Regions from separate parts of the Exiguobacterium sp. K1 genome, predicted to be linked through region 2. Evidence: riboswitches for the same ligand, from Rfam matches in the RefSeq annotation. Region 2 holds a riboswitch; each other region holds the start of a gene.
What was found. Region 2 has a riboswitch for thiamine pyrophosphate ahead of N7U64_RS03675 (ECF transporter S component). Riboswitches for the same ligand answer to the same signal wherever they lie in the genome.
Positions count from the first base shown of each region.

Region 1: another riboswitch for thiamine pyrophosphate. It lies ahead of thiD (bifunctional hydroxymethylpyrimidine kinase/phosphomethylpyrimidine kinase); the one in region 2 lies ahead of N7U64_RS03675 (ECF transporter S component).
Region 3: another riboswitch for thiamine pyrophosphate. It lies ahead of tenA (thiaminase II); the one in region 2 lies ahead of N7U64_RS03675 (ECF transporter S component).
Region 4: another riboswitch for thiamine pyrophosphate. It lies ahead of thiT (energy-coupled thiamine transporter ThiT); the one in region 2 lies ahead of N7U64_RS03675 (ECF transporter S component).

Region 1 covers NZ_JAOTIT010000005.1:101,396-107,597, forward strand. The annotation lists gene N7U64_RS11545 (murein hydrolase activator EnvC family protein) at 1-216, shown strand, start outside; gene N7U64_RS11550 (murein hydrolase activator EnvC family protein) at 426-1,703, shown strand; TPP riboswitch at 1,764-1,874, shown strand; gene thiD (bifunctional hydroxymethylpyrimidine kinase/phosphomethylpyrimidine kinase) at 1,992-2,801, shown strand; gene thiM (hydroxyethylthiazole kinase) at 2,782-3,552, shown strand; gene thiE (thiamine phosphate synthase) at 3,542-4,180, shown strand; gene N7U64_RS11570 (hypothetical protein) at 4,195-4,638, shown strand; gene N7U64_RS11575 (metalloregulator ArsR/SmtB family transcription factor) at 4,799-5,164, shown strand; gene N7U64_RS11580 (hypothetical protein) at 5,200-5,844, opposite strand; gene N7U64_RS11585 (YitT family protein) at 6,008-6,202, opposite strand, start outside.
Region 2 covers NZ_JAOTIT010000001.1:733,600-739,801, reverse strand. The annotation lists gene N7U64_RS03690 (FAD-dependent oxidoreductase) at 1-415, opposite strand, end outside; gene N7U64_RS03685 (energy-coupling factor transporter transmembrane component T) at 496-1,221, opposite strand; gene N7U64_RS03680 (energy-coupling factor transporter ATPase) at 1,187-2,746, opposite strand; gene N7U64_RS03675 (ECF transporter S component) at 2,746-3,321, opposite strand; TPP riboswitch at 3,427-3,525, opposite strand; gene N7U64_RS03670 (50S ribosomal protein L25/general stress protein Ctc) at 3,617-4,294, opposite strand; gene N7U64_RS03665 (DEAD/DEAH box helicase) at 4,646-6,202, opposite strand, start outside.
Region 3 covers NZ_JAOTIT010000003.1:278,391-284,592, reverse strand. The annotation lists gene N7U64_RS09060 (SAM-dependent methyltransferase) at 1-1,076, opposite strand, end outside; gene N7U64_RS09055 (sporulation protein) at 1,193-1,966, shown strand; gene tenA (thiaminase II) at 2,035-2,730, opposite strand; TPP riboswitch at 2,805-2,910, opposite strand; gene N7U64_RS09045 (DUF1002 domain-containing protein) at 3,102-3,983, shown strand; gene abc-f (ribosomal protection-like ABC-F family protein) at 4,262-6,127, shown strand.
Region 4 covers NZ_JAOTIT010000001.1:406,305-412,506, reverse strand. The annotation lists gene N7U64_RS02020 (DAK2 domain-containing protein) at 1-872, opposite strand, end outside; gene N7U64_RS02015 (Asp23/Gls24 family envelope stress response protein) at 898-1,260, opposite strand; gene rpmB (50S ribosomal protein L28) at 1,544-1,732, shown strand; gene N7U64_RS02005 (amino acid permease) at 1,874-3,277, shown strand; gene N7U64_RS02000 (thiamine diphosphokinase) at 3,343-3,951, opposite strand; gene thiT (energy-coupled thiamine transporter ThiT) at 3,951-4,511, opposite strand; TPP riboswitch at 4,575-4,681, opposite strand; gene rpe (ribulose-phosphate 3-epimerase) at 4,705-5,361, opposite strand; gene rsgA (ribosome small subunit-dependent GTPase A) at 5,363-6,202, opposite strand, start outside.

The DNA.
Region 1 (6,202 bases), on a different contig from region 2:
CAATTAAATGGAAAAACATATACAACGGTTTACGCGCATATGAGTTCATTAAATGCACATGCTGGACAACGTGTCAGTCAAGGACAACAAATCGGTGCCCTTGGCAGCACAGGGAATTCAACAGGCCCGCACTTACACTTTGAAATTCATGTAGGTGGTTACAGCTACAGTGCTTCAGGACCGGCGAATTCTGTAAATCCAATGTCGATGTTATAATTACGGAAAAAGCGATTGCTATGGCAATCGCTTTTTTTTGTGTGTCTTGATCAAAATGAAAAATGTTATATTGCAAAAAAACGCTTTCACTTGAAACATAAATGAAATTTTACTGAAACTATTACGATGCTATAATCAATCTCAGACATAAATACTTTGAATTAAATACTTTTCAAATAAGAAATCATACATAAGTGAGGAAATGAGACATGTTAAAAAAATTGTTGTCAACGGTATTGTTAGTAGTGTTGCTCGTATCAACTGCGCCGACTTCTGGTCATGCTGCAACGATTAAAGAAAAGAAATCTCAAAATGCGACAGAACAGCGTCGATTGGAAAAAGCCATTAAAAAGCAAGAAGCCAAAATATCGGTGGAACAACGCGAAATCAATAAAATTGATGCAGCGATTAATGAAAATATTTTCCGGATTTCCGAAAAAAATAAGCAGATTAAACAACTAAACCTTCAGATTGAAGATCTGGAAGCGGAAATCGTCCGCTATGAAATCATGCTCACACGTCAAGAAGAGTTGCTCGGAGACCGGTTACGTGTACTTCAAGAAAACGACGGTAATTCGATCAAATGGGAAGAAGTCATTTTTGGTTCGAAAGACCTGGGGGATTTATTCAGCCGTGTCATGGCCGGTAAAAAAATCGCCGAACAAGATGATAAAATGATTTCTGCTTATTTGGAAACACAGGAAAAGCTGGCGGAAATGAAAAAGAACCTCATCACTAAAAAACAAGAGCGTGTTCAAGAAAAAAAATCATTGCTCATTCAAAAGAAACAATTAAAACAACAGATGAAAGAACGGAGCGCAACCCTGAAAAAATTACGTAAAGGGAAGACGAAGTTTACGACAAAACTGTTGAGTGCCAAAGAATTACAGGCGACTTTAGAAGCTCAAGAAAGAGCGATTGCGGCAGCAAAAGCAGCAGCGAAAGCCGCTGCGGAAAAAGCGGCGGCTGAAAAGGCAGCAGCGGAAAAAGCAGCAAAAGAGGCGGCAAAATCAATGCCTAAATCAAGTGAATCAACGGTTGTTCCAACTCCTGTCAGCAGTGGACCGACCGGATCGGCGAAGTTTGTTCGTCCGGCTTCGGGTGGTATCTCACAAGGATTCGGACCGGCCAGTGGAGCGAACGGTTATACTTTCCATAACGGTGTCGATTTCAGCGGACCTGTCGGATCGCCAATTCGTGCGGCGGCTTCCGGAACGGTCATTACGGCCGGAAGCGGCGGACCTTACGGGAATCACGTCATGATTTCCCATTTCCTTGACGGTCAAGTGTATACAACGGTGTACGGTCATATGAATTCGTTATCGGTTTCAGCAGGTCAAACGGTCACTCAAGGTCAAACGATTGGTACTCTTGGGAGTACGGGTAATTCGACTGGACCGCATCTGCACTTTGAACTGCATATCGGTGGCTATCAATATAGTGCGTCAGGACCTGCCAACACGGTTAATCCACTTGGATACTTGTAAAAACGAGCTTCGGCTCGTTTTTTTGATGTTGCTGTGATACAGTGAAAAAGAATTTAAATTACGAGCAACTAGGGGAGCTGGAGGAGTCCGGCTGAGAGGAAAACCATTCTGTTTTCGACCCTGTCACCTGAACTGGATAATACCAGCGTAGGAAAGTTGAGATCGAAGACATGATTACTTTAACCGGTGAACCTGGTTATTCATGGCGTCGTCTGCTTTTTTACAGCGGACGGCGCTTTTTGTTGTCCGTTTTCTCCTTATTTGCTCAGGGGAAAGTGAGGAATTGGAATGAAACACGTATTAACGATCGCCGGATCCGACTCCGGTGGCGGAGCGGGAATTCAGGCGGATTTAAAAACATTTTCAGCACTCGGTGTATATGGCATGAGTGTCATCACGGCGATTACGGCACAAAATACATTGGGTGTTCAAGCGGTTGAAGACGTCTCTCCCAAGCTTGTGGAAGCGCAGTTAACCTCGATTTTTTCAGATATCCGTGTCGATGCCGTCAAGATTGGAATGGTTTCTAATCAGGAAACGATTCAAGTGATTTCCCGACAACTGGAAAAGTATCCTCTGCCGATTGTTCTTGATCCGGTCATGGTCGCAAAAGGTGGCCATGCTTTGTTACAACCGAATGCGGAACAGGCATTGCTCGAACAGCTGTTACCACTTGCGACCCTTGTGACACCGAATATTCCTGAAATCGAGCGGATGATCGGCGGAACCGTCCATTCACTTGCTGATATGAAGCAAGCAGCGGTCAAGCTGATTGAACGACAAACAGGAGCTGTGTTGCTCAAGGGCGGGCATTTGGAAGGGCAAGACGCCACTGATCTTTTATACACGGACGAACGGTATGTTGTCTTTGAACAAGAACGGATTGAGTCCCGTCATACGCACGGGACAGGCTGTACGTTGTCCGCTGCTATCGCTGCCAACCTGGCTCTTGGTCATTCACTGGAAGACAGCGTCCGTTATGCGAAACGTTATGTGACCGAAGCGATTCGTCACGGTTTTGCTCTTGGACACGGAATTGGACCGACACATCATTTTCATGAACTTTGGAGGGATACACATGCTACGACGCATCCATGATAAAAAACCATTAATTCATCATTTAACGAATACCGTCACGATCAATGATTGTGCTAATATGACACTTGCGCTTGGAGGATCTCCTGTCATGGCAGAGGACCTGCTCGAAGTCGAAGAGATGGTTGGTCTTTCAGACGCCGTCGTGATTAATACAGGAACCATCAATCCGGACATGCGCAAAGCACAGCTGCTAGCAGGGAAAACGGCTAACCGGCTGGGGAAACCGGTCATTTTGGATCCGGTGGGTGCGGGAGCCACGACATTAAGAACGGATTTTATGAAACAACTGATGGAGGAAATCACCTTTACGGTCATCAAAGGAAATGCTTCGGAAATTAAAACGTTGCTTGGACAGGTTGCTCGAACGAAAGGGGTCGATGTGGCGGAAGGAGAATCACTCGATCTTCAAAGTGTTCACGCCTTCGCTTCCCAGACGAAACAAGTCATCGTCGTCACCGGACCCGTTGATTTTGTGACAGATGGAGTCCGTCAACATCATTTGGACGTCGGAACAAAACGACTCGGCCAAGTGACGGGAACAGGATGTATGACCGCTTCCTTGATTGCGACTTTTTTGGGAGCAGGATACGATCATTTCGACGCAGCTGTATTTGGGACGTACGCCATGGGAAAAGCAGGGGAAACGGCCGGAAATCGTCCTGGTATCGGCAGTTTTCGGACCGGATTGTTTGACGCGGTCAGTCTGATGACAGAGGAAAGTTTGCCGGAGGTGCAGATGAATGGACAGTGAATACTTGATTTATGCAGTGACGGATAGACGTCTGCACCCGCATCTTCCCTTGGAGGATGCTGTCGAAGCAACGATTAAGGGCGGTGCAACGATTGTTCAATTACGGGAAAAAGAGATGTCGGGTAAGAATTTTCTCGAATCAGCCGTTGTACTGAAGGATCTGACTGCCCGTTATAATATTCCGTTGATTATCAATGACCGGATCGATATCGCTTTATTAGTCGAAGCGGGCCTGCATATCGGTCAAGATGATATTCCTTTAACGGAAGCACGTCGATTGTTACCGACGGCGACGATCGGTGTTTCCGTTTCAACGGTCGAACAGGCTGTGGCAGCAGAGCAGGACGGTGCAGATTATTTAGGAGTCGGGTCACTTTTTCCGACGGCGACGAAACAAGATGCGACATTCATGTCACGTGTGACATTAGAGCAAATCAGGAAAGCCGTTCGCATCCCGTTAGTAGGCATCGGTGGAATTAGCGAAACAAATGTATCGTTACTTGATTCTCTCGTAGATGGATATGCCGTGGTGTCCGCTTTGTTTGCCAATCCGGAAATTGAACGAACGACGAAAAAGTTTAAACAGACCGTCGAACAAGTGCGTCAGAGCGTTTCAGACAGGGTATAATCCTTCTAGAGGTGATGGTCGTGAAATGGCAGTCTGTTCGATTTCGAGGACGATGGATTCGATATAAAATCGAACCGCAAATCATTCGAGTCGAAAATCGCGGGAAATATCATTTAGGGGCAGCTCTATTTCCTTTCCCGAATCGTTATTCCTATCAACTGGCGGTCTTATTAAAGAATAAATACCAGCAACAGTATAAACGTTCCTTACTCATTCAAACGAGTTCCATCGCAACGGAAATCTGGGGACACACACATCTGGACATTTTTTACCGGATGCTGCTGCCGCTTCCGTTACCCCGTTTTTTACGGAAACGTTACCAGGAGCGTTTGAAAAGTACAGGTGTGATTGATATCGGTGTACGTGCCGTCGATTCCAATCGTATCGTATGGGATATCGGAAATTTTTTGGGCGGTTGGTTCTTTTATGCCGTCTCAAGACGAAACCGTGACAAATGAACAGGTCTGCTTTCCGTTTTGGATGAATGGGAAGCAGACCTGTTTTGTTTTTCGATGTTCAGTTACCGGATTTAAAGGAGTCAGTCGTTGGAGTCTTGGAGTGATTTCCTTGCAATTCATTTGAAACGATGGTGGAATTAAAGGGAAAGAGGTGATGACTGTGGATGCACCACGTTGTGAAACGATTGCGATTGATCAGGTACGTGCGCAAGAGATTGAGCAAGTCGTCGATACGATTCCGACGACAGATATCGGAAAGTTATTCAAAGTCCTGTCAGATGCCACGCGTCTGCGGATTGTTTACGCCTTAACGGTAGAAGAGGAACTTTGCGTCTGTGATGTCTCGGCTTCGGTAGATTGCTCGATTGCAACAGCTTCTCACCATCTCCGCACCTTGCTGAAACAAGGTTTGGTGAAATATAGAAAAGAAGGTAAGGTCGTCTACTACTCGTTGGACGATCACCATGTCTCATCGCTCGTCCATCTGGCCATGGAGCATGTAAACGAGGGGAAGGCGTCCTCATAAGTCTGCTCCATCACAAAAACAAACACGCATCGTTCTTACGGACGGTACGTGTTTGTTTTGTTTTCGAGAATTGGTTTGGGCCGGTGAAATAAAATAATGGTCGTTGCGATTAACAAAAAAGCTAAAATGGATAAGCTGAAGCACATCCGTTTATATTCTGCCGTCATTTCAGTAGTCAATTCCAGTTTTTGCTCCAGATCACGATATAATTTGTCTTTGATTTGCGACAGATCTTCAAGAATTGTTTGAGTCGTTTGAGTCGTTTGTTTCGCCAACTTTTTCGCACGTTGCGGATGATCTGTTTCGTAGACGGTAAACACCTCTTGAATCTCTTCTTCCCACGCATTGTTGCGTGACAATAAATCTTTTACTGCCCCGGGGGTCTGATTGGAGGAATTCAGTAATCGCCGTAAATCATGAACTTTAGAGGTGGAAAAATAGTATTGTTCGATGTAACGATCATCTTCGTATAATAGCAGTCCCCGAACAGCATTCGCCCGGTCGCGATTATGCTCTATCAGTTGGTCCACTTGTTTAATCATTGGAATGTCCTGTGTATGCATCTCTGCCGTCAGCTTCGAAATCGTACGATACCCGCTGAGAGCGTAGAGGAGGGGGATCGAGGCAAACAGGCTGACGACTAGAATAAGGATGATGCGGTGACGCCATAATTGATTCATACAATCCGTCCTTTTTTTTACAAAACGTAATGTCATTAGCTTAACCACTATTTCCCAAAAAGTGAAGGATTCTTCAGAAAAATGTGGAACATTTTCTTTGGATTTGCGTATTATACACAAAAAAACCGCTACAACGAGTGTAGCGGCGACAGAATTAAGGCTATTAAAAAGAATAGGAATGCTCTTTATAGTTACCGAAGACCGTGTGAATTTCAGAAAATGTAACAAAGGCATTTGATTCGACGGAGGAAACAATTTCCTGAAGCTTAAGAATTTCATTGTTCTGAACAACGACATAGACCATCTTTTTCGTTCGTTTCGAATATCCGCCGCGGGCATCGAGAATCGTTACACCGCG
Region 2 (6,202 bases):
CGATGACAGGGGAGTCGGCACTCCGGAACGTCTCTAACGCTTGCTCCACGCGATAGTTCGGTTTGATCGTGACATGGATCGGGTTGCTTGCTTCCCAGTCGCTCGAACCGATGTTGCAGGACACGATATCATATGGGACGACCCGTCCGGACTGACAAATGACCTGTTTGCCCGCGGCATCGATCCGCATGACCCGGTCCTCAATCCATGTCTTACCGTGCCGTTCACATAATGCTTTGACATCGATGCGGGTTTCGTCGAGTGTATAGGTGCCGTCTGCTAATCCGGAGAACATGCCGGAATAATACTGATAACGGGAGGGGGTGACGACAATCCAGTCGATTTCCGGATGACTCCCTTGTTTGATGCATTCTAAATGCGCATGACCTGCGCCGACTAAAACGATTCGCTTCACGCCTTTCACCTACTCTTTTTAAAAATTCGCTGTCACTGAGACTATTATTCCCTTATGCGGAGTAGCGTAATCGTTCCTCTTCAGAGGAACAGACGAAGTGATGTTGCGAGCGTGACGGTCATCAACAGGAAGACAAGATCCCATCTTGTCACGACCGGTCGGATATAATAGGTCCGATCGACCCGAAACTGACGGGCTTCCATCGCAATCGCAATCCTTTCCGAGCGGATGATACTCGTCGTAAACAACGGCAGGCTGATTGCAAAAAATGTCTGCCACGGCCAAATCGACCGTTGTTGCCGGATTCGGCGTGCCTGACGGATGGTCCGGATCGCCTGACGGAAAATCGGAATGAAGCGAAGTCCGGCTAAAAATCCGTAAGCCAGACGGACCGGCAGCCGGCATTGATGAATCAGACTCATGACGAACCGGGTCGGGTCGGTCGTTGCGACGAACGTTATACTCAACAGGACAAAAGCAAACATCCGCGTTGCGACGAGCCAAGCGTGAGCAAGACTCTCTTCCGTGATCCGGAACCAGCCGAATGTCCACAATTCCGTCTCTCCTTTACCGAATGCCGCCATCATCCAAAATGTCAGCAGAAATAACAGACTGTAAGGGATGAGCCGTAGCAACAGTATCGACAGCCGCCAACCGGAACAGGCTACACCGACGGCTGCAAATAGAAGCAAGGCGAATGTCACCGACAGACGTGACGTCGAAATCAGCACCAGCATGACATACACCAGTGTTCCAAGCTTAACGGCCGGATTAACGCGCGCGAGCAGTGAATCGTTTTCCTGCATGGTGATGCACCTCCTCGCGTTGCTGATAGCGTACCGATAGCGGACGGAGCAACTGGTTATGTTCAAGCAACGATTCGTTCCGGAACAATTCATCCGGTGCCCCGTCAAACTGAATGTGCTTCTCGCCAATGACGACAACACGGTCAGCGTAACGGTGGACCAGCTCCATATCGTGCGTCACCATGATCAGCGTAGTTCCCGCTTCCCGGGCTTGGTGTAACACATCGAGAATCTGAGCCGTCGTCTCAGCATCTTGTCCGAAGGTCGGTTCATCGAGTAACAGGACAGCTTTTCGTTCCAGCAACATCGTCGCGACACTTAGGCGTCTTTTTTGCCCGAGACTGAGTGCAAGCGGGGACTGAGCGGCGACATCCGCCAAACGGTAGTGTTGCAGAGCGTCAGCTACTTGACTTCGTGCCGGTGACGGAGAGCTGATGGCCAGTTCATCGGCGACCGTCTGTTTCAGAAATTGAAACTCCGGTTGCTGAAACACGAAACCGACCTGCCGGTAAAACGTCCGGTCCCGCCATTTTTTCAAAGGTGTCTGAAACAGCTTGATCGTCCCGCTTTGCGCCGGCAACAGTTTTGCCATCGTTTCAAGCAGGGTGCTTTTACCGGCACCGTTGCGCCCGACGAGCATGATCCATTCTCCGGCGGACGCGGTCAGCGAAATCTGGTCGAGAATCACCCGTTTGCCATGCGCGATCGTCACATCGGTCAAATCAAGCGTCGTTTCGTTTGCAACCGGACGTCTTGCGACCGGCGGGTTATTCAGGAACCGTGCTGTTGCGATCGTCAGTGGAATCGTCTCGAGTGTATAGGGATAGAGCAGTGGGCACATGATACCGTGTCGGGTCAGGTCCTCCCGTTTCTCCTCGAAGACATCAAGCGGGGAACCGTCAAGCCTCATCTGTCCTTCCCGAAAGACCAACACGCGGTCAGCAAACGTCACACACTCTTCCAGTTGATGTTCGATCAAAATGAGTGTTACTTCCGGGTCGTGGTGCAATTCTTCAATCAACTCCATCATGACTTGGCGACCGTACGGATCGAGTTGTGCCGTCGGTTCATCGAGTAACAGGATGTCCGGTTCGAGTGCCAGTACACAGGCTAAAGCGAGCCGTTGTTTCATCCCGCCGGACAGCTCGGCAATCGGTGCCGTCAAGGCGAGATCGAGTCCGACCCGTTTCAAAACCGTTCTGATCCGTCCCTCCATTTCGTCGCGGGGGATGCTCCGGTTTTCAAGACTGAAGGCGATTTCCGCTCCGACCGTCTGCATACAAAACTGATCGTCCGGCTGTTGAAACAGCATGCCGACGGTTCCGTCCGCGCGCCATTCGCCGCTGACTTCCGCCTCAATGGTTTCCGGTATCAGTCCGGCGAGGACATGCAAGAAGGTCGTTTTTCCGCTACCGCTCGGACCAATCAATAAGGTCGTCTCTCCTTGCCGGAGCGACACGGTCAGGTCGTTTAAGACAGCGCAATCTTGATCCGGATAGCGGACGGTCAGATTTCGGCACCACATCAGGCAGCCCGCCGTTTCTTCTGTCGTCCGACGACATAGCCGTTCAGCGTTCCCGTCTTGACGAGTGCGTCGACGATGATTTTCGCGAGTAACCCGCCGAGCAGGGCACCGCTGACCAACTGTAGGGAAAACGTCAGCAGAAGAGTGGTCGTCGTATAGTAGGCGAATCCATTGACGATCAGACTGTAAATCATGCTGCCGACTGCGGCAAATACGCCAGACAACATCAAGGTAAAGGTATTGAATGTCCGGTACCCGAATAACAGAAAAGCAACCTCAGCGCCAATGCCTTGCGCAAGGCCAATCAATAGAGCTGATAAACCGAAGTGACTGCCGGTAAACAGTTCGACCGCTGCTGCGACGACTTCGGCAATCAAAGCCGCACCCGGTTTTTGTACGATGTAGGCGACGAGGGGACTGGCAATAACCCAGATGCCGAACATCCAGTTTGATCCGACCGGTCCGAAGATGGCAGAGATTGGCAACCATAACGTTGACCAGCCTAAGTAGAGAACGCCGCATGCGACTGCGAGCATCATCATGACGATAATTTCTTTCATTTTCCAACTGTTCATAATCAGTTCTCCTTTAAATGTACATCCACGAAGAAAGCACAAAAAGACCGCCCTCTAGAAAAGAGAGCGGTCGCGTCAACTGTCCGGGGACAGAAAAAGGGCACGAATGGGTCCGCTCCACTTTCCTACGCTAGTATGAACTAGATCAGGTTCAAAGGGTCCGAAGTGAATCGTCTCAGCCAAATGGCTCCCCTAGTGGATGTGTATTGTGGTGTACAGCTTTCACTGTACGTCTGACGCTCCGACTTGTCAATCCCCATTAAAAAACCCCTCCGCGAGGGGAGGGGAGAAAAGATTATTCTTTGTCTTCTTTGTTTTCTTCAGCTTGCTCTTCAGATGTTTCTTCTGAATCATCTGTTGATGAATCTGCATCCGCTGCTTGTGCTTCAGCTTCTGCTTCTTCGATTTCTTCAAGTTCAGCTTCGAGTGTTGATTCAACGACTGCTGCGACTTGAATATCACCTTCTGTGACGACACGGAAATCTTTTTCTTCCGGAAGGTCCGCTACTGTGATGGAATCACCGATTGCAAGATCCGTTACATCCACTTCGATGCGTTCCGGTAATTTATCTGGTGTTGCGGCAACTGTTACTTTAAAGAGTGTTTGTGAAAGGAATCCGCCAAGTTTTGCACCGGCTGCTTCGCCGACGAGGACGATATCCGTTTCCACTTCTGTTTCTTCATCCATTTTAACCGCGATGAATTCAACGTGTTTAATCGTTGGTGTAAAGATATCCATATCAAGCTTGTTGATCAATGTGTTGACTTTCTTGCCGCCGATTTGAAGAGCGACCAAGACGTTTTCACCGTGATCACGGATAACTTTGACCAATGCTTTTTCATCGAATGAAATCGGTGTGCTTTCCACTTTGTAGCCATACACGACACCAAGAGCTTTTCCTTCATGACGTAATTGCTTTCTAAGTGAGCGTGGGCGTACTTCGCGTTCTTCTACTTTTAATGTTACTGACATGTTCATTTCCCCCTTGAATTTGGTATAGCCCTCAAAAGGTAATGCATGTAGGAGTGGGACAGCAGGGTCCCATATAGAAAATCGTGCGCTAAATGCTAGTTTCATTGGATTTCATCAGAAATGAAAAACGAAGTGAGTAAGTAGCATTTCTCTCCCAGGTCATTACGCTGATATTGAGAAACAATAATTGAAAAGCGACCGTGTTGTACGGTGCTAATGTAGATATACCCCTGTCTTTCAAAACTTAAAACCTTTTTTTCTGAATTTGATTGTCGAAAGACCTTCAAACCTGTTGATAGACAACGGATTGAAGGTCCTTCATTTTTTTAAGATTTCCTTTGATTTGTGTGATTAATCACCTGCTGAATCGACAAAGGAGGGTGAATCGAGCAGACGGACGAGTTCGCGAATCGTTAAAACATCCGGCTTCTGATCCGATAAGACGGCATCAATCATCATTGCTTTGCGATCTTGTAATTCCGCCATCTTTTCCTCGATCGTCCCGGTCATCAACAGCTTGATCACTTCGACCGGCGACTGTTGTCCCAATCGATGAGCCCGGTCAGCCGCTTGCTGCTCGACGGCCGGATTCCACCAGCTGTCGTATAAAATGACGGTATCTGCCGTCGCCAGATTCAGACCGGTCCCGCCGGCCTTCAAGGAAATCAGGAAGAGATCGACTTCACCGGCATTAAACCGGTCACACAGCGCGACCCGGTCCTCAATCGGTGTCTCACCCGTCAGTAGAAAGTGGTCACGTTGTTGTGCTGCCAGTCGTTCCCGAATCCGGGCCAGCATCTTCGTATATTGGGAAAAAATCAGGATCCGATGTCCGGAGGCTAATTTTTCGTCGATTAACGACAGCAACCGTTCAAGTTTCGTCGATTCACCCGTATAGCCGTCGACAAACAAGGCCGGATCACAGCAAATCTGCCGCAGACGCGTCAAACCGGCGAGCAGCTTGATCCGGTCCTCGCGTTTCGTTTCATCGAGGTGCTGCAACGTTTCGAGTTGCAGTTTCGCAAGGTACGAGGCATAGAGTTTCTTTTGCGTCGGACCAAGGTCTGTATAGTGATGGACGATCTGCTTCTTCGGCAAATCCTGTAACACCTCATCTTTGGTCCGCCGCATCAGAAACGGACGGACGAATCGTTTGATCTCGTCATGCGACCACGTTTGAAACGTCTGTAAGTCCGGCAGCAAAGAAGGGAAGATGACTCGGAAAATCGACCAGAGATCATCAGTCCGGTTTTCAAGCGGCGTTCCGGTCAAGGCAAACCGACGTTTCGCCCGAATCCGGCGCAAGCGGACAGCGGTTTGTGACGCCGGATTCTTCAGATGTTGTGCCTCATCAAAAATTACGACGTCGTATTCGACGGTTTGGTGTGCCTCCATGTCGGTCCGTAACGACGGATAGGAAATCAGAAAAATCCCGTCTGCCGGTACTGTCTCGATTTGGTCCAACCGATGCTTTCGCGCTCCGGTCAACAGATGAACCGTTCTCGTCGGTGCAAATTTCTTCAGCTCCGCCTGCCAGTTATGGAGCAGGGAAGCGGGGGCGACAATCAGCATCCGCCCTGCCGGAAGTGTCTCGAGATAACCGATTGCCTGGATCGTCTTCCCGAGTCCCATCTCATCGGCTAAAATTCCGTGTCCGTCATGTCCGGCGAGATTGGCCATGAACTGGATGCCTGCCCGTTGGTACGGATACAACGACTGGTCGAGTATGTCCGGGAAGTTCAGATAGACACCGGTTCCGTTTTTCAGCTCCAACCACCGTTCCGTCAGCTGTTTATGAACATGTAAGAACGAGGCACCGACCAAATGCTTGAGGTTCGGCAGGGCCGGCATCCGGAGCACCGCGTCGAGTTGATCCTGTTCCGCGGCTTCGAGTTGCCGAAACAGACG
Region 3 (6,202 bases), on a different contig from region 2:
TCTTCTGTTGGCCGTTTCGGATTTTTGTAAGCCCGAATCAGGATGTTTTTCGGCGTGTTTTCTAAATCGATGAATTCAAGCAATTGCGTCTCGTATCCGACAAGTGTCAATAACTCGGCCCGAATCGAATCCGTCGCGAGTGAAGCAAACTTTTCTTGAATCAACCCATGTTGCAGCATGACGTCAAGCGGTGAACAATCCAGTTGACGGTTTAATTCCTTTTGGCAACACGGAACGCTGAGAATCACTGATGCGTTCCAATCAACGGCACGGGCAAGTGCGACATCGGTCGCGACGTCACAGGCATGTAACGTCACCATCAAGTCAACTTCTGTGTCCTGGTCGTAATCGTGGACATCACCGACACGGAAGGACAAATCATCATACCCTAAATCAGCAGCGATCGCCGCACAGTCCTCAATGACTTCTTTTTTAAGATCAAGACCGGTGACATTTAAATCAAAACCTTTGACGATCTTCAAGTAATGATAGAGAGCAAACGTCAGATACGATTTCCCGCATCCAAAATCTAAAATCCGTAATGTGCGTCCTTTCGGCAACACGGCGATACTGTCTTCGACGAATTCCAGAAAACGATTGATTTGTTTGAACTTGTCGTATTTTTGACGTTTGACCTGTCCCTCTTCCGTCATGACGCCTAAACGGATTAAAAACGGCACCGGTACACCGTCCTCTAATAAGTGACTTTTCTTCCGGTTATGCGACAAGTCTGCTTGGATCAGCTCTTTGGCAGTCGTCTTGAGGGAGACTTTCATTTTCTTCGAGAGTTGAAATTGGATTTCTTCCGTTTCGAATCGGAATAAAAATTGACGGAATTCGTCAAAGAATTGGTCCATTCTTACAATAAATTCTTCTATACTTAAATTCTCATGCTTAATGATCCGCTCATGTTGAAACTCTAACTGGATTGCATACGTATCTCTAAGTAGAATCGGTTTTACCTTGATTCGGCGGAGATCATTTGATTTCAGACGCGGACCGCTAATCGTCGCGTGTATGAGTGAAGTCGCCTGCAGTTTTTCCGTGAGCAAGTCTTTTAATTGATGTAGTTCCACGTATCGTCCCGTCCTTTTTTGTTTGGTCTTTCGAAACTGTAGCAAATTCATCCGTGTTCGACAAGCAAGTCAGCTTTCTTTTCAGTCGTCATACTTAATTTAAGGAGGAACATAACATGTTTAAAAAAATCCTTTCCCAAATCGGTATCGGTGCCGCAACGGTCGACACACGCCTCGAGCAAGAACACTGCGAACCCGGCGGTACGATTCAAGGAATCGTCCATATCAAAGGCGGTAACGTCGATCAGGAAATCGCACGGATTTATCTTGCCTTCAACACCCAGTACAAACAGGAGGTTGGGGACAGCAAAACGTTCACGACATTCACACTGGATCGGTTTGCGTTAAATGAAGCACCTTTTACCATCGAAGCCGGTGTCGAACGCGAAATTCCGTTCACGCTGCAAGTTCCTTTTAATACACCACTCTCCGTCAGTCAATCGAAATCCTGGATCGAGACCGGTCTCGATATCGCGCAAGCGGTCGACCCGTCCGATCATGATGCGGTCGTCGTCAAGGCAAACGACTATCAATCCGTCATTCTTGAAGCAATAGAAGATCTCGGATTCCGCTTGAAAAAAGCGGATACAGAAAAATTACCGGGCCGCTTCCGAAAAGACTTACCGATTGCGCAGGAACTCGAATATTCTGCCCGCGGCACGCATTATGCCCATAAACTGGATGAAATCGAAGTCATCTTGTTGCAGGACCGGTCCGGCATCGACATCGTTCTTCAAATCGACCGTCGTGCCCACAGCCTCGGCTCTTTGTTCAGCGAAATGGCGGGTACGGACGAAACGATGACAAAACTTTCCTTATCCAATCAGGAGTTAACAAATCCGTCGCTGGTGAAACAACGCCTCGCGGATTTGATTGAACGCCACAGCTGATTTATCTTTTCCATAGAAAACACCGGATCCGCCAACAAGCGAATCCGGTGTTTTTACGTTGTCTCGTCTTATTTCAATGATGTCGTTGTAATAATCTGTGCCAGGCTTTTTTCAAATGTCTCTTCTATCCAGCCCATTTCCCAAAACATCAATTCGTAATAACAGCTTCTGACGAAATGCTGCTTCATCCGGGTACGTTCTTGATCACTTGCTTGCGTTGCCAGCTCATTCAAACGGTCGATCTGCTCAAAGACCACCCGCTCGAACCAATCCGAACTGTACGTCGCAATCCATTGTTGATAAATCGGTGAAGCCGGTGCAGCGGTCTGTAATTGTTGTCCGATCTCATAATAGAGCCAGTAACACGGCAAGATGGCAGCAATCGTCTCCCCGAGCGTCCCTTCGCTTGCATGATGCATATGTGAAATATAGGCGTATGCGGTCGGGGCCGGCTCGAATCGGGCTAATGTTTCGTCCGAAATTCCAAGCGGTTCAAAAAACGACTGGTGCAGGCTCAGTTCTGCAGCATAGGTCGATGTCGCATGTTCCGCGAGTTCCGCAATCGTCGCGAATTCCTGTGCCTTGGAAGCGGCACGTGCCTGAATTTTTGCGAAATGTTTTAAGTAATAGGCATCTTGCAGCACGTAATGCCGGAATTTCCCTTCCGGCAATGTTCCGTCTGCAAGACCGGTTACGAACGGATGCGTAAAACTGCTGTCCCAGTACGGTCTTGCTGCTTGCCGGATTTCTTCACTGAATTTCATATTTCTTCCCCCTTTTGTAATCAAAAAAACGCCACACCTGATGTCAGGCATGACGTGAAAAGACCATAAAAAGAGGATCCGTCACGCCACTTCCCTCCGTAAGTCCAAACTTAATCAGGTTCAAAGGGTCCGCACGTCTCCGTCGTCTCAGTCAGCCTACTGACTCCCCTAGTGGTCGCTATTCGATTTGTTTCAAGTGTAACATGATTTCATTCAATCCTGAACATGCTCCCCTTCTTTCCATTGTTTTTTTGTACAATGAACATGACGGAAGGTCGATGTCGGCTCGTTCTTGAGACCGATTCTCTTCCGTCACCGGTCGATTAGACTGAAATTAGTACCTGATACTTAACTTACGGAGGAATTTGACAATGAATAAAACCATCACATGGACTGCTTCGGCATTACTTGCCACGACGTTATTACTGCCTACTGCCGCATCTGCCGAGCAGGTCGTCGACAAAACGATCATCACACTCGGAGAATCACTCGGAGCAAAGGATAAAGCATGGGTCTTGTCCCGCCTCAATGCACCGGAAGGCATCACTCCGATCATCGCGACTTCTGCCGATGAGGAAAAATATCTCGGGAAAAACATTCCCCAGTCCCAGCGCGGCGGCAATATGTATTCCTCCGCCAAGATCGAATTGGCTGAAAAAGGCGACGGTCTGTCCGTCGCAACCGAAAATATCACGTGGGTCACAAAAGACATGTATTTGAATGCGCTGGTCACGGCCGGTGTGACCGATGCCGACATTACGATTACTTCCCCTTATAAAGTAACCGGTACATCTGCCTTGACCGGTATCATGAAAGCCTATGATCAAACGTCAAGTGAGACCGGTATCAAACTGACGGATGAACGGAAAGATTTAGCCCAACAAGAATTATCGGTCACATCAGATGTCGGAAAAACCGTCGGGACGGATAAAGTCGCCGACTTGATGAACGAAATCAAAGCCGAAATCGCGAAGCAAAAACCGGAGACGAAAGTCGAAATCGAGAATGTCATCGTCCAAGTCATTCAAAACAACAATATCAATCTGTCCGATGCCCAAATGGAGCGCTTGACCGGTCTGTTTAACCAAATGGAAAAAGCTGATCTTAACTGGGGACAGATTGAGACGGGACTGAAGGATGCCGGACAAAACATCCAGTCCTTTGCGACATCGGAAGAAACAAAAGGATTTTTTGCCAAACTGTTTGACGGTTTAAGTGCCTTCTTTAATTCCATCGCCGGTTTATTTAAATAATCTGCTCTTCCTTTCATTCCCGGTGGCATGGTAAAATAGAGTCATCGAATGAGAAAAGGTGGTGTGGAAAGATGGGTTTTGCTGCGTGTAAGCATTGGTTGATGGAACAACTGTATCTGTTGCGCGCGATTTTTCATGGAATGGCGTTCTAAGGGACTAGTCTGTCCTTTTTTGAAGAACTCTATACTTGAAAAATAAAGCAAAGCGCATCTTCCACTGGTGAAGGAGAGTGCTGTTTGCGCTCTCCTTTTTTTGATGCGTCAGAGAGGAAAATTCATATGATGATCTGCGACATCCAACACCTGTCCAAACAATTCGGAGGCGACGATATTTTAACGGATGTGTCCCTCTTTATCCAGTCACATGACCGCATCGGCTTGATCGGACGTAACGGGAGCGGGAAAACGACTTTCCTGCGTTTACTGGCCCGGCTTGATTCACCTGACACCGGAACCATCTACCAAAAAAGCGGGCTATCCATCGGTTATTTGGAACAATTGCCGGTATTCGATCCTCACATGACCGGTCATGACGTCCTCTGGACCGCGTTCGCCCCTTTACTCGACTTACGGCAATCGTTGCACCGGCTCGAACAAGAGATGGCAACGAAAATCGATCAACTCGAGTCATTGCTTGCACATTATACGAAGGTGACCGAAGCATTCGAGCGGCAAGGCGGCTATTTACTGGAGTCTAAAGTCGACCGGATGATTAACGGTTTACGGCTTCATCCGTTACTTGATCGTCCGTTCGATCAGCTCAGCGGCGGTGAACAAACAAAAATCTGTCTCGGACGGATGCTGTTAAGTGAACCTGACTTGTTGATTCTTGACGAACCGACTAACCATCTCGATCTGGACGCCGTCGAATGGCTCGAGTCATTTTTAGCACACTATGCCGGCGCCGTCTTACTCGTGTCTCACGACCGCGTCTTTCTTGATACGGTCGTGACGAGCATCGCCGAACTCGAAGATGGTGAAGTCCGGCTCTACCATGGAAACTATACGTACTACATGACGGAAAAAGAACGTCTTTTACTTGAACAATTCCATGCCTATCAGGAACAGCAAAAAAAGATCAAGCAAATGAAGGACGCGATCCGCCGTCTCCGGCAGTGGGCCAATGAAGCTTCTCCCCCAAGCGAAAAGCTGTTCCGGAAAGCAAAATCAATGGAACGTGCGCTGGATCGAATCGAACGGATCAAACGTCCGAAGCTTGAGGCCGAGACACCGGATCTTACGTTTACGGCACAAGGTAAAACAAGCCGGACGGTCTATCGTCTGGAGGACGTCGGCGTTTCCTTCACCGAGTCACCGTTGTTTCACTCCTTAACCGTCGATATCGTTGCCAAGGATCGCTTGGCCATCGTCGGTGCCAATGGAAGTGGGAAAACGACTCTGTTGCAATTGTTGTTAGGTCATATTCAACCGACGAGCGGTCTCATCTCCCAAGGTCCTTCGGTCAAAATCGGCTATTTATCCCAACACATCGACTTTCCTGACGATCAACGGTTAATCGATGTCTTCCGGTCAAACATCGTATGTGATGAAGGGACAGCCCGTAAACGGCTCGCCCAGTTTTTATTTTTTGGACCCCGTGTCTTTTTACCTGTGACCGCTTTAAGCGGAGGCGAGCGTATGCGGCTGATGCTCGCAATCCTTGTCAACTCGGAATTAAACGTCTTGATCCTTGATGAACCGACGAACCATCTCGACATCGAATCACGGGATGCCCTCGAAGAGGCGCTTGAATCGTTTAACGGAACGCTGATCGCTGTTTCGCATGACCGCTACTTTTTAAATCGGCTGTTTACGAAAACACTTTGGCTCGGACAAACACCGACACTGTATCACGGCCCATATGCGTATGCGGTAAGCAAACGAACTGTCGCGCCCTCTGCCGCTGAACCGACACAACTTTCTTTAAATAAAAAATCACCTCAACCGGCACCTTCGATGATTCCGATGCAAACCTCCCGGCAACTCGAAGAGACCATCCAGCAGGCAGAGCAGGAGCTTTTTCTTCTGGAGTCACGACTGGAACAGACAAGCGATTACGAAGCATTGATGAAACTTTCTACCAGTCGGGAAGAGCTGGTTCAAAAGATTGACGAACTGTACGAACAATTCCTTGCCGTAGAATGATTCTCTAACCATATATCACCCTGTTTTGACCTGTCGTAATCATCGACAGGTCTTTTTTTCTCATTCTGAATCAAG
Region 4 (6,202 bases), 330 kb from region 2:
TCCACATGTACATGAACCTTCAGTAACTCTTCGTCTGCAACGACGAGTAATGAATCACCGAATTCCGCGAGTTCGTTCCGGAATGCTTCTTCACTGAACGGCGTATCTGCTAATTTATCGTCCTGGAAACGCACCATGATTTCCGTGCAGTAACCGTAATGAATTTCTTCCGTCGACATGAAGCTTTGAGCCGATTTGTGATGCTCTGCTTCGACGAGTGCTTCCATGACAGGCGCATGCGGTTTCTCAAGCTCTTTCCCTTCGAGGGTCGCAAGGAATCCTTCATAGATACAAACCAGTCCTTGACCACCGGAATCGACGACGCCGACTTCTTTAAGTACAGGTAGCAAGTCCGGTGTGCCTTCGAGCGATACTTTCGACGCTTCAACGATACCGCGCATCAACTCTAGTAAATCGGTCGTTGTCTCGGACTGGGCAATCGCTGCGACAGCTGTCTCGCGTGCCACTGTCAAAATCGTTCCCTCGACAGGTTTCATGACTGCTTTATAAGCTGTATCGACCCCTTTTTGCAGGGCATCTGCGAATTCCTTTGTATCAATCGCATCTTTTCCTTCGATTGATTTTGAGAAACCACGGAACAATTGACTTAAGATAACACCTGAGTTCCCGCGTGCGCCCATTAAAAGACCTCGTGCAAAGACCGTGGCAACTTCTGAGACCGAGTCTGTTGTTGTTTTGGCCGCTTCTTTTGAACCCGACGTCATCGTCAAATTCATGTTTGTTCCCGTGTCACCATCTGGGACCGGGAAAACGTTCAGCGAATCGACAAAATCCGCATTTTGATAGAGATTCGCTGCGCCATTCTGAATCATCTTGACCAGTTGCGCTCCTGTTAAACGATCTACACTCACTAAAGTTTCCTCCTCTATTCCCGCCTTAGACATTCGTCAAGCGGACTCCTTGGACAAAAATATTTACAGATGTCACTTCTAAACCAAGTGCCTGGCTGAGTGAATACTTCACACGGCTCTGGACGTTGTTTGCGACTTCTGAGATTTTCGTACCGTAACTAACAATGATATGCATATCGATGTGAACTTGTTCCGATACCTGACGTACGATGACACCGCGTGCAAAGTTTTCGCGTTTCAGCAGTTCAGCCAACCCGTCTTTGATTTGTGACTGGGACGCCATACCAACGACACCAAAACATTCCATCGCCGCTCCGCCTGCAAGTTGCGCAACGACATCGTTGTCTACATCAATTTTTCCATAGGTCGTTTTCATCTCGATCGCCACCTGAGTAGCCCCCTTTGTTAATTGTGTTCTTCCCATAATTCTACTATAAGGACCTACTATTGAAAAGTCGCCGTACTGACTATACAATGAATATGTGAAAAATAGTAGCGGTCAAATGAACTTTTACCATCATCCTCATTCATTATTTTAAATTTTGAGGTTGTCTGTCAAGTTTTTTTCTTGTCAGCTACTTTTTTTATGTTGCAACCGTCTTAACAGCATGCTAAGATAGCAAAGTGTCTATTAGGACGAACGCAAAACAACATAAAAGGAGGCGGAACACATGGCACGTAAATGCTACGTTACTGGGAAATCGCCGAAGTCGGGAAACAACCGTTCACACGCATTGAACAAAACGAAACGCACTTGGGGAATCAACGTACAAAAAGTACGTATTCTCGTTGACGGTAAACCTAAAAAGGTTTGGGTTTCAGCTCGAGCGCTCAAATCAGGTAAAGTCGAACGCGTATAAGGCGCAGTAACCGGATGGGAATCTTCCCTTCCGGTTCTTTTTTTGTTCTTTTTTTATTTTTCTTATAAACTAATTGTCTGAATAATTGAAAACGCTTACAATAAGTGAGCAGTTATTTTTTTCAAGGGGGAAGGGTCAGACATGCAGTTAAAAAGAGAAATGACAAGCCGGCATCTCTTCATGATTTCACTCGGAGGGATTATCGGTACGGGACTGTTCCTCGGTTCCGGATTAACGATTTCGCAAGCAGGACCGCTCGGGGCGGTTCTCAGTTACATCGTGGGTGGGACCATCATGTATCTGACAATGTTATGTTTAGGAGAGATGGCAGTCCATATGCCGGTTTCCGGATCGTTTCAAACGTATACGACACGGTTCATCGGACCGGGTATCGGATTTGCCGTCGGCTGGATTTACTGGCTCGGATGGGCCGTGACGGTGGCACTTGAAATCACGGCAGCCGGAAGTCTGATGGATCGGTGGTTTCCGAACACCCCTATCGTCATCTGGTGTGCCATCTTCACCGTCATTTTATTCGGACTTAACGCCGTATCTGCCAAAGCCTTTGGGGAGGCTGAATTCTGGTTCTCGAGCCTGAAAGTCCTGGCCATTCTATTTTTCATCGCGCTCGGGGGAGCGGCTTGGTTTGGCTGGATTGATATGACGGCAGCACGCCCGGAAAGTTTATTCGCCAACTTTACTTCAAACGGATTGTTCCCGAACGGTGCGCTCGGAGTCTTGACGACGATGATCGCCGTCAACTTCGCATTCCAGGGGACGGAACTGATCGGGGTTGCGGCCGGAGAGTCGAACGATCCCGAAAAATCGATTCCGAAAGCGATCCGCAATACGGTTTGGCGGACGTTCATCTTTTTTGTTCTTTCGATTACAATCGTCGGCGCCTTGATTCCTTATGAAACAGCCGGCGGTATCAGCAGTCCGTTCATCATGGTCTTTGATGCGATCGGGATTCCGTACGCGGCCGATTTGATGAACATCGTCGTTCTGACTGCCTTACTGTCGGTCGGGAACTCGGGATTATACGCTGCTACCCGGATGTTATGGTCGATGTCTCAAGAAGGCATGATTTCGAAAAAACTTGCGATCGTCAACTCGCGTGGTGTACCGATGCGGGCGTTATGTTTTACGATGCTGTTTGCGATGTTATCGCTTCTGACCGCCTTTTTCGCGGAAGATACCGTCTTCATCTGGTTGTTGTCACTAGCAGGACTCGGTGCACAAGTCGGATGGATTTCAATTTCCGCTTCGCAGATTGCGTTCCGTCGTCAATTCATCAAAAACGGGCATGCTGTCAGTGAATTAAAATTCAAGACACCGTTCTTCCCGGTCTTGCCGATCATCTCGTTTTCTCTGAACATGCTCGTATTGATCAGCTTGGCGTTTCAGGCGGATCAACGGATTGCGCTGTATATCGGTGTTCCGTTCTTCCTCTTGACATGGGGTTGTTACCATCTGTTCGTCAAAGGAAAACATATTGCAGCTCAAACCGAGCGTCAGGCAGCCAGTTCCACGTTAGAATCTTGAACTGCCTCCACCTACAGAATCCTAAAAAAGCGTGTTCGTTAGGCAATCCTAACGAACACGCTTTTTCAATGGTCCGACAAACTCCGTAATGCGATAACTTCACCTGTGTGCACCGTCACTTTTGCCGGTCCCTGATTCGTCCATTCATTGCTGACGGTCAACGATCCGCCGACCGGGACATCGTGTTGTGTCAACGGATACTTGACCCTTTGGAGCGTCAAACGCGTCGGGACGAGCGGAATGAAGGACAGATAATGATACTGGTCTGCTTTGATGTCATATTGTCCCTGTTGCAGGAAACGGATCTCTTCCCGCTTCGTCATCAAACGGACGAGCGGGAATTGTTTTAACAGATAGACATTTTGAAGCGTCATATCCAGTCGTCCGCCGGTCGCACCGAATACCAGCACTTCCGTTGCTTCATAATGTTGACTGACGTAACGTAATGCCAGTTCCAAATCGGTCTCATCCTTTTCAGCCGGATGAATGATTGCCCCTTCCGGTTTGTATCCGAGCGAATCAAAGTCACCGATGGCCAAGTCAAAAGCGAGACCTTGTTGCGCCAATACGGTGACCCCGCCGTCGACAGCAATGACAACCGGCTTCTCCTCCATAAACGGTTGTAAGGATGGAATGTCTTCCGCCGGACCGGCTGCTACAATCACGACCCGCATCAGACACCTCGTGCCGAATAACGAAGAAGCCGTGGTGCCGTCGTAAACAGGAGCCCTGCGACAATACCGCATAACAGATAGGACGGAACCATATACGTCGCGTTATAGATCAAGGAATACGGAACGACCGGACCTTCCGCATATTCAGCAAAGAAGACGATTCCGCTGATGACGTGACAGACATAACGTAAGCCCGCACCTAACAATGTCGCACCTAATACAATCGCCATCAAACGGCCGTTCTTCCCGGCTGCTGCTGCTTTTTTAACTTGACGGGCAAACAGTCCGCTCAGTCCGACGACTCCGAACGCAATCGTATAATCGAGTAACGGCTGAACGACCGTCAGAATTTGTGGAGCGAACATCAGTTGGATTGTTCCAACGAGTGCTCCCGTCACGACCCCACCGACAACGCCGTGACGAAACGCCATGACGAAAATCGGTAACATCGCCAAACTGATGGAACCTCCTTGAGGCATTTTAAACGGGATCAATAAATCGAACACCACACCAAGACTTGCAAAGATTGCAATTTCCATTAACATTTGTAGCCGTTTCATCCTTTTTTCCTCCTAAAAATAAAATCGCAGGACGGCAAAAAGACAGTACGACGAACGCCGTACTGCCTGCGTGCGCCACATCCCTACGTCCGTCTGAACGGAACAGGTTCGAAGGGTTAAAGTCCAATCACTTCTCTCAGCCGCTTGACGCGACACCCCTTGCGGTCTTCATTCAATTTTGATTCTGCTCTTATTATACGTGAGCGGCATTCCGAATACTAGTGATTGCTTCTGAATAATCCGGCGCATTATAAATCGCCGAACCTGCGACCAAAACATTTGCACCGTTTTCGATACATAATTTGGCCGTCTCTGCATTGACTCCGCCATCGATTTCAATCTCAAACGATAGATCATGTTCCGCTTTCAGCGCAGCCAGTTGACTTAATTTCTTCATGACACCCGGAATAAAGGCTTGACCACCGAAACCTGGATTGACCGTCATCAACAACACCATATCGACTTCTTCCAGCACGTGTTCAATCGTCGAAAGTGGTGTATGCGGATTGAGCACGACGCCCGCTTTCGCACCGGCTGCTTTGATCTGTTGCAGGACACGGTGGACGTGATTCGTTGCCTCGACGTGGAATGTCACGATATCAGCCCCTGCTTCAACGAATGCTTCGACAAAGTTTTCCGGACGGTCAATCATTAAATGCACATCCAAAATCATGTCTGTTTTTTGACGTAAACTGCTTAAGACAGGAAGTCCGAATGAGATATTCGGAACAAATTGACCGTCCATGACATCAAAATGAATGTAGTCGGCCCCTGCCGCTTCTACTGCTTTGACATCCCGCTCTAAATTTGCAAAATCCGCTGATAAGATTGATGGGGCGATTTTAATCATGTTAATACCTCCGTGTCCGATTCTTGATTTCCTCTACAAACATACCATAATTCGTATACCGCGAACTCATGATTTCATGTGCCTCGACAGCCTGCTTAACGGCACAACCGGGCTCATTCAGATGCAGGCAGCCGCGGTATTTGCAATCATCCTGTAAAGCAACGAATTCAGGAAAACACCAACGTAACTCTTCCAGTTCCATTTCATGCGGAAAATCGAGATTCGAAAATCCCGGAGTATCCGCAATTAATCCATCACCGAGCGGCATCAGGGTCACGTGGCGGGTCGTATGGCGTCCGCGTCCAAGTGCCTTCGAGATATGACTTGTTTCCAGTGCCAATGAAGGTTCTAAAGCATTCAGCAACGAACTTTTTCCTACACCGGACTGTCCGGCCAGGACACTCGTTTTATCTTTCAGCAACGGACGGACGGATTCGACTCCGGTCAAGGTCTCACTTGACGTTTCGATGACCTGGTAGCCGATTGTCCGGTAGGCAGCAATCGCTTCGGATACATGCTGTTCGGCTTCTCCTTGCAGCAAGTCCATCTTCGTCAAGATAATGATCGGTTGAATCTCTTTTGCTTCGATCAGTACCAAAAACCGATCGAGAAGATGGGCAGAAAAATCAGGTTCTGCTGCTGAAACGACCAACAACGCTTGATCAATGTTGGCAACCGGCGGGCGAACGAGGAAGTTTTGACGGTCCTTTACTTCCAGGATATATCCGGTCTCACTTTCAATGTGTAGAACAACTTCATCCCCAACGACCGGGCTGATGCCCCGTTTTCTGAAATTACCGCGTGCCCGTGAACGAATCTCGCCTTGAGGTGTCATGACATC